2 regions of the Nanhaiella sioensis genome follow, and region 1 is predicted to be linked to the other one. Evidence: a T-box and tRNA genes for the amino acid it is inferred to sense, from the RefSeq annotation. Region 1 holds a T-box; the other holds one or more tRNA genes.

Region 1 (4,299 bases):
GCAAATAATAAAGGAACCGATAGCATCGCTACCGATAATAGCTTCAGCTGTTTCAATAATATCAACTCCTTGAGAGTGAAATAAACTTACACCCTTAGAGTTGGCAAAATCAATTGCTCACATGCCTGTCAGTTATTGTTAAACATCTCGTACACTTATCGTTCCTGTAAACTAGCCACTTCTTCATCAATTTGGTTAACATCAATACGATCAAACAATGCTGTTACTTGATCAAGTTTACCTTGTTGAATTTCCGTATAAGCCCATGAGTTATGGTCTAATTGCAACATTTCTGAAATTTTCTTACATGAAAACGGCAAAAATGGTTGTAATAATACTGATAAGTTTGTGATGATCTGTGTACATGTATATAATGTATGTTCACAATTTTTCTTTTCTTCTTTAATTTGAATCCAAGGTTTTTGTTCGTCAAAATACTTATTGCTATGCCGGATAAACAGGAATATATCTTCAATTGCTCGTTTAAAATAACCTTGCTCAATACATTGTCCGACATGTTGATATAAATTTTGCAGCTCATTCTTAATCGTTGAGTCAATATTACCTTCAGGCACATTTCCACCAAAGTACTTTTCGATAAACTTTAAGCTTCTATTCACAAAATTTCCAAATGCTCCTAGCAATTCACTATTATGACTATATATAAATTCTCGCCATGAAAAGTCAGTATCTCTATTTTCTGGTGCATTGATGAGTAAATAATATCTGAGTGAATCTGGATCATACCGCTCAAGTAAATCCGGTATCCATACTGCCCAGTTTTTGCTCGTTGAAATTTTTCTTTTTTCAAGCGTCATATACTCACTTGAAAAAATATAATCTGGTAAACTTTTCTCTCCAATACCTAATAATATTGCCGGCCAGATAATTGAATGAAATGGTATGTTGTCCTTACCATGTACATAATATGCGGATGTTCCTTCATTCCAGAACCTTCGCCAATCAACATTATTTTGTTTCCCCCATTGCATACTCGCAGACAAATAGCCAGTTACTGCTTCTATCCAAACGTATATTTTCTTTTCATCAAATTCTTTTAAGGGTACAGGTACACCAATTGGTAAATCTCTAGTTGCTGCACGATCTCTCAGTCCTTCTAATATATATCTCTCGGTTAATTGAACTGCATTTTCTCGCCAATTTCCTTTGTGTTTTATAGACGTAAAAAATTCTTCAATTTGCTGTTGAATTGTCGATAATGCGAAATAGAAATGTTCAGTTGACCTAATTGTGGGTGTGCTACCACAAAGCTTACATTTCTTTGCTCTTAATTCTATCGGTTCAAAAATTGCTGAACAAATCTCACATTGATCTCCTCTAGCATCACTCCCACAATTTGGACATTCCCCTTCAACATATCTATCCGGTAAAAATTGTTCATCTGTTTCACAATATACTTGTTCTTCAGACTTTTTGTACAATAAACCTTCTGCTAAAAGCTTTAAAAAAACTTGTTGAACGACCTTATGATGCTCCTGTTGATCAGTTCTAGTGTACATATTATATGAAAACCCTAGCTTGGAAAAGCAATCAACAAACTCCTTATGATACCTATTAGTAATCATAGTCGGAGTAACCTTTTCATGTTTTGCTCTAATTGAGATAGGTGTTCCGTTACAATCACTTCCAGACACATATAATACTTCTTTCCCTCTCAAACGGAAATATCTTGCTAATACATCTCCAGGTAACAAGCCAGCAATATGTCCTACATGTAATGAACCATTAGCATAAGGCCATGCCCCGCCAATAAAAATACTCATAAACAAACCTCCTACTATCACGTTATTTTGACATCTAGTTTTTTACCCCTTCGTTCTAATTGACATCCCCTTACGATAAGAGGGCAATGAATTCAGTGAAAAATAAAAAACCTCGCCCTAAAGACAAATTTGTCTAAGGACGAGGGAAAAATCTCGTGGTACCACCTTAATTCACTAATAATAACCTTTTATTATTAGCCTCAAACAGTACGGAGCAAAATAATACTCTTATACCTTGACATTGATAACAGGTGCCAAATCCCGTCACAGCCTACTAAATGGTAATTTAATGCCTCCATCGTTCAGTGTAAAGCTCAGAGACCATTGTTCAAACAATCTTTTCTTACTTCTTTTCAGCTACCGAAGCTCTCTGTTAAGAAAAAAATGCCCTACTTTTTCTCTTCATTGCCTTTAACTTACAACTTTAATCTTCCTTGTATAATATAACAAAAGAGTAGTAAAGTAAACACGTTCATTTATATTACTTTATATCAAATTGATTACGTATCATTTGCACTTTGTTATCCGTTTCGGTTAAATAATTCATAATTTTTTTATTATCACCATTTAAATGATCAATCGTTGCAGACATTTGTTGTAAACTAGCTGACGTTTGTTCAAGAAGTGCAGAAAACTCCTCTATTGAATTCTCGTCATTTACTGTTTTTAATTGAACATTTTCTGAAACTCCTGTAAGTTTTTCCATTCTGTTATATAGTTCAACCAATGAGTGATTAATTTCGTTAAAGTAAGAAGTACTACTATTCGTTGTCTCCAAACTCGTCGTTAATTTATCACTACTTTCCATGAGTTTTTCCTGAACTAAGCTGTTGCTGTCATTTATTTGTTTTAAATTATTTTCAATCTGTACGGTTGTTTGCTCAGTAACTTCAGCAAGCTTGCGGATTTCTTCAGCAACAATCGAAAAACCTCTCCCAGCATCTCCAGCTCTTGCAGCCTCTATAGATGCATTTAATGCGAGTAAATTAGTTTGTGAAGTGATTGATTTAATTGTATCAGTCAAACTATTTGAGTCATTAATTTTTTCGGTTAATATTAGAAAAGTGTCATTCATCTCAGATACGCTATTATGCAGGTTATTCATTTCATGTGCTAATTCATTCATCTTATAAGTTCCTTCTTGTGCAACCGATTGAGCATTTTCAGAATCATTCTTCACAATTTCTGATGTTTGATGAACTTCTGTGATGAGTGATCTAGTTTGCCTTAAATGATTAGCAATATCGAGAATATGATTTGTCTGTTTTTGACTACTAACAGATACTTCACTAATAGCAGTACTCATGTCATTTTGGGAAATAAGATTTTGATTTAATTGTTCATAAATTCTTTCTATATTATCAATCACTTCCTTTATGCTACCCTGTAAGGCTGTCTTTTGTTTTGTTGATTTTAGCGCTTGAGCTTCGGTTGATTCAATGTGTGCATGCAAATTTCGATACTGCCTTTCACTTAAAGTTGTGAGTACTAACAGTAACACCCCTATTAGTATATACGTCAGGAATAGCGCAGCTGATGAATCTGAATAAAATGTCATGTCTCTAGGCTCAAAATATATTATGCCGATCAAAATAATAAAACCTAGTGTATACCCAAGTACAAATAGCCTCTTTTGTAATTGTATGGCTGAAAATACAGCTGTGTAAAATGCAATGAGTAGTATAGTAATTGTTGACTTACTAATTGGTAATATAATGATAGGTGGAATAAAACATAAAATAACTGCTATGTATGCATAAATTATTTCATTTTTAAACTTTTTATAGCTGAGAAAAGTAATCGTATTTACCATGATCGTGCTAATATATAAAATAACTTTTACATTCCCACCGTCATTAACTAAAGCATTCAATAACCCACCTATGAGAGTAATTGAAAACGTCAAAAACATTAACAAATTTTTCGTTCTTACATCCTTAATTTTTAATGCTTCAACCTTTCCCATATCAATCTCTCTCCCCCTTTTTTTATGCTGTTTCTTTTCTACTATTGTTTTTTTCTCTAATCTTCAACAATTGCTCATAGCTTGCAATATAACGTAACTACAACTTTGGCGAAAATTTTACTTACTAGTAAGTAAAATATAAAGAAATAATTTTTCGAACAAGTTAATTATACCTGATTCTTTTCTGAAAATTCATTCTAACTTTCATTATTTTTATTTTTTGTATTACCGTGGTAAAAATGTATTAAACTATCTTTAAATAACAAGACTTCATCGCTTTCAGAGTGATTAACGATTAAATATGTTGCTGCTTTTGGCATGGCGAAATTTTGTATTTCGACCTCTAACAATCGACCTTCTAACGTTTCACGAATAATTGTTGACCGAGGCAGAAAAGATATACCTAGCCCCTCCTCAATAAATCTCTTCGTTACATTTACTTGAGTGACTTCCATTCTACGCATTTTAGCATACCTGTCCCTAAGTTGATGAAGAAGTCCCTCCCAATAATCCGGATGATTATGTGTGAATATTAAATAATTATTTATA
Region 2 (4,299 bases), 1.8 Mb from region 1:
AAAACAGGTTTAGATTGTACGTTCTTTTGTTTTCGATTTTGCCATTTTTTATCTCTCCACTTATAGGAACTCATATTATAAACAATTGACCCTGTTTGAGGCCGTTCTTCAGAGTAAAATGCATAGGGATCTGATTTTAGTATTTTTTGATTAGACGGTGTGACAATTTCATACTTGTAAATCTCACCCGCTAAATTAACAGGCATAAAAAGATGCCATACTCCCTCATCATTTATTTTCTCAAGCTCAAAGTTTTTTCCATTCCAATCATTAAAAGTCCCTACTACACTTACGCTCTGAGCATGTGGAGCCCAAACACAAAATCGTGTTCCCTCAATGACGTCACCCTTTTGACAAATATGTGCACCGAATAGCATATGACTTTGGAATAAAGAGCCCTCATGAAATAAATGCAAATCAAAATCTGTTGGAGGCGCGCTTACTGTCAATGTATTTCCCCTCTTTTCAAAATATAGTTTTCATTAATATTAATTATTCACGAATAAAATAATAATTCCTTTTAAAATGATTCGTATTTTTACTACATCATTCTACATAATATGTCATAAAAGCTCATATCATAGTTAAAAAACGAATAATGTAAGCGCATACAATTAGAATGTTCATTTAAAATAAAAGGATATTTAATTTATTCGGTATATTTTTAAAAACGCAATTACATTTTCATATGAAGAATAACTTTACAATATTATTTATATTTGAGGGTTAATAATTACACTGAGAATGCTCACGTTGTAAAAGCAATCAAATTATCTATTCGTTTCGGAGTTACTTTCGTCCTAACCATTCATATAGTTCAAACACTATGATTCCGTAAATTAAGCACTTCGAATAAACAGTATGAATCTACCTTATGGAATGAACAAAAGGGAACTACTGTGAAGAGGAGTAAAAAAAATGACAAAGTAAAACTTCCTAAGCAAACCAATCAATCCGCCCTTCATATTTTATTTTTGTCATGCCAAACACAACACAAAAAAGACACTGCACAATGTGCAATGTCTAAATGGATGACCCGTACGGGATTCGAACCCGTGTTACCGCCGTGAAAGGGCGGTGTCTTAACCACTTGACCAACGGGCCATAATATATATAAAACTGGCGGAGAAGGAGGGATTTGAACCCTCGCGCCGCTTACGCGACCTACACCCTTAGCAGGGGCGCCTCTTCAGCCACTTGAGTACTTCTCCAATGGCTCCACAGGCAGGATTCGAACCTGCGACCGATCGGTTAACAGCCGATAGCTCTACCACTGAGCTACTGTGGAATAATGGTGGGCCTAAATGGACTCGAACCATCGACCTCACGCTTATCAGGCGTGCGCTCTAACCAGCTGAGCTATAGGCCCATTATTTGAAATGGAGCGGGTGATGAGAATCGAACTCACGACATCAGCTTGGAAGGCTGAGGTTTTACCACTAAACTACACCCGCAATTTTTTTTAGGTATATAATTTTTAAATGGGGCGACTGATGGGAATCGAACCCACGAATGTCGGAGCCACAATCCGATGCGTTAACCACTTCGCCACAACCGCCATAATATATATGTGTATTTACTAACTGAAGATTGACGGATAGAGATAATATACTCTTAACCCATAAATGGTGGCTCGGGACGGAATCGAACCGCCGACACAAGGATTTTCAGTCCTTTGCTCTACCGACTGAGCTACCGAGCCAAACAATAATAAAATTAAACTTTCTAAATAGATATAACACTTTGCTCGTCACATCTCTTTGCAAGACATTGCTCCTCTCAGAACTACATTGAAGTATCTCAAGATGTTTACGTTCTGCTCTACCGACTGAGCTACCGAGCCATTTTTTTAATAATGGCGGTCCCGACGGGAATCGAACCCGCGATCTCCTGCGTGACAGGCAGGCATGTTAACCGCTACACCACGGGACCACATTTATTCATTGGTTGCGGGGACAGGATTTGAACCTGCGACCTTCGGGTTATGAGCCCGACGAGCTACCAGACTGCTCCACCCCGCGATAATAGTAAATTTATATTTTCTCAATACACATTTCTCACGTAACCATCTTGACTTCTAAGTGCCTCTTCTTAATGTTTAACATCGGTACGCTGTTGTTATTAAGAAAATAAAAATGGCGGAGGAAGAGGGATTCGAACCCCCGCGGGCTTTGACACCCCTGTCGGTTTTCAAGACCGATCCCTTCAGCCGGACTTGGGTATTCCTCCAACATTATATGGTGGACCTTGTAGGACTCGAACCTACGACCGGACGGTTATGAGCCGTCTGCTCTAACCAGCTGAGCTAAAGGTCCTTGTTTACTTGGTAGCGGCGGAGGGGATCGAACCCCCGACCTCACGGGTATGAACCGTACGCTCTAGCCAGCTGAGCTACACCGCCAAGTTAATTTATATAAATGATATTTTATTGGTGGAGCCTAGCGGGATCGAACCGCTGACCTCCTGCGTGCAAGGCAGGCGCTCTCCCAGCTGAGCTAAGGCCCCTTAATTATTATAAGTGGTCGGGAAGACAGGATTCGAACCTGCGACCCCATGGTCCCAAACCATGTGCTCTACCAAGCTGAGCTACTTCCCGTTATTCACTAGATGGCGCGCCCGAAAGGAGTCGAACCCATAACCTTCTGATCCGTAGTCAGACGCTCTATCCAATTGAGCTACGGGCGCATCTTAGTGTAAATGGTGCCGAGGGCCGGACTTGAACCGGCACGGTAGTCACCTACCGCAGGATTTTAAGTCCTGTGTGTCTGCCAATTCCACCACCCCGGCAGCATTGGAGCGGAAGACGGGATTCGAACCCGCGACCCCCACCTTGGCAAGGTGGTGTTCTACCACTGAACTACTTCCGCTAATCTTATTAAAGTAATGCGGGTGAAGGGACTTGAACCCCCACGTCACAAGGACACTAGATCCTAAGTCTAGCGCGTCTGCCAATTCCGCCACACCCGCGTAAAATGGTGAGCCATAGAGGACTCGAACCTCTGACCCTCTGATTAAAAGTCAGATGCTCTACCAACTGAGCTAATGGCTCATAAACTAAAAAGTTTAAATATATATTATTTACTTATAACGAGACACCCAAATCTCTACATGAATACTCATGAAGCTTATCGATTTGTGCGCTGTGGTTAAGCTACGACGATAATTCGATCGTGCTCTACCAACTGAGCTAATGGCTCATAAACAAATGGTGCCGGCGAGAGGACTTGAACCCCCAACCTACTGATTACAAGTCAGTTGCTCTACCAGTTGAGCTACACCGGCTTAATATTTAATGGTGGAGGATGACGGGATCGAACCGCCGACCCCTTGCTTGTAAGGCAAGTGCTCTCCCAGCTGAGCTAATCCTCCGATATAGAAACATCATAACATGTCCTATATTTAAGTCTGGCAATGTCCTACTCTCACAGGGGGAAACCCCCAACTACCATCGGCGCTGAAGAGCTTAACTTCCGTGTTCGGTATGGGAACGGGTGTGACCTCTTCGCCATCATCACCAGGCTTATTTTATTAGCGACAAATCTTATTATACTAATTTATCGAGATTTATCAAGAGAAAATTTAACTTTTTTTAAAGTTTTTATTCCCTCAAAACTAGATAATAGACATTCATTGAACAAAGCTTGCTCTGCATTTCTAACTTGGTTAAGTCCTCGATCTATTAGTATCTGTCAGCTCCACGTGTCACCACGCTTCCACCTCAGACCTATCAACCTCGTCATCTTCGAGGGATCTTACTAGCTTACGCTATGGGAAATCTCATCTTGAGGGGGGCTTCATGCTTAGATGCTTTCAGCACTTATCCCTTCCACACATAGCTACCCAGCTATGCCCTTGGCAGGACAACTGGTACACCAGCGGTGTGTCCATCCCGGTCCTCTCGTACTAAGGACAGCTCCTCTCAAATTTCCTACGCCCACGACGGATAGGGACCGAACTGTCTCACGACGTTCTGAACCCAGCTCGCGTACCGCTTTAATGGGCGAACAGCCCAACCCTTGGGACCGACTACAGCCCCAGGATGCGATGAGCCGACATCGAGGTGCCAAACCTCCCCGTCGATGTGGACTCTTGGGGGAGATAAGCCTGTTATCCCCGGGGTAGCTTTTATCCGTTGAGCGATGGCCCTTCCATGCGGAACCACCGGATCACTAAGCCCGACTTTCGTCCCTGCTCGACTTGTAGGTCTCGCAGTCAAGCTCCCTTATGCCTTTGCACTCTTCGAATGATTTCCAACCATTCTGAGGGAACCTTTGGGCGCCTCCGTTACTTTTTAGGAGG

Evidence for each region. A T-box is a leader RNA that pairs with one kind of tRNA and senses whether it is charged. The one in region 1 lies ahead of metG (methionine--tRNA ligase), so its partner is inferred to be a tRNA-Met.
Region 2: it encodes a tRNA-Met, which carries the amino acid that the T-box ahead of metG (methionine--tRNA ligase) is inferred to sense. The anticodon was not compared.

What each region holds. Positions count from the first base shown of each region.
Region 1 covers NZ_JBKAEG010000001.1:1,203,864-1,208,162, forward strand. The annotation lists gene V1503_RS05585 (YhcN/YlaJ family sporulation lipoprotein) at 1-56, opposite strand, end outside; gene metG (methionine--tRNA ligase) at 156-1,784, opposite strand; T-box leader at 1,917-2,199, opposite strand; gene V1503_RS05595 (methyl-accepting chemotaxis protein) at 2,266-3,750, opposite strand; gene V1503_RS05600 (LysR family transcriptional regulator) at 3,948-4,299, opposite strand, start outside.
Region 2 covers NZ_JBKAEG010000001.1:2,964,330-2,968,628, reverse strand. The annotation lists gene glgB (1,4-alpha-glucan branching protein GlgB) at 1-449, opposite strand, end outside; tRNA gene V1503_RS13770 (tRNA-Glu) at 1,033-1,104, opposite strand; tRNA gene V1503_RS13765 (tRNA-Ser) at 1,121-1,211, opposite strand; tRNA gene V1503_RS13760 (tRNA-Asn) at 1,214-1,288, opposite strand; tRNA gene V1503_RS13755 (tRNA-Ile) at 1,293-1,369, opposite strand; tRNA gene V1503_RS13750 (tRNA-Gly) at 1,381-1,454, opposite strand; tRNA gene V1503_RS13745 (tRNA-His) at 1,483-1,558, opposite strand; tRNA gene V1503_RS13740 (tRNA-Phe) at 1,627-1,702, opposite strand; tRNA gene V1503_RS13735 (tRNA-Asp) at 1,857-1,932, opposite strand; tRNA gene V1503_RS13730 (tRNA-Met) at 1,945-2,021, opposite strand; tRNA gene V1503_RS13725 (tRNA-Ser) at 2,137-2,229, opposite strand; tRNA gene V1503_RS13720 (tRNA-Ile) at 2,239-2,315, opposite strand; tRNA gene V1503_RS13715 (tRNA-Met) at 2,325-2,401, opposite strand; tRNA gene V1503_RS13710 (tRNA-Ala) at 2,430-2,505, opposite strand; tRNA gene V1503_RS13705 (tRNA-Pro) at 2,520-2,596, opposite strand; tRNA gene V1503_RS13700 (tRNA-Arg) at 2,609-2,685, opposite strand; tRNA gene V1503_RS13695 (tRNA-Leu) at 2,699-2,787, opposite strand; tRNA gene V1503_RS13690 (tRNA-Gly) at 2,793-2,867, opposite strand; tRNA gene V1503_RS13685 (tRNA-Leu) at 2,885-2,967, opposite strand; tRNA gene V1503_RS13680 (tRNA-Lys) at 2,974-3,049, opposite strand; tRNA gene V1503_RS13675 (tRNA-Thr) at 3,207-3,282, opposite strand; tRNA gene V1503_RS13670 (tRNA-Val) at 3,294-3,369, opposite strand; rRNA gene rrf (5S ribosomal RNA) at 3,404-3,519, opposite strand; rRNA gene V1503_RS13660 (23S ribosomal RNA) at 3,660-4,299, opposite strand, start outside.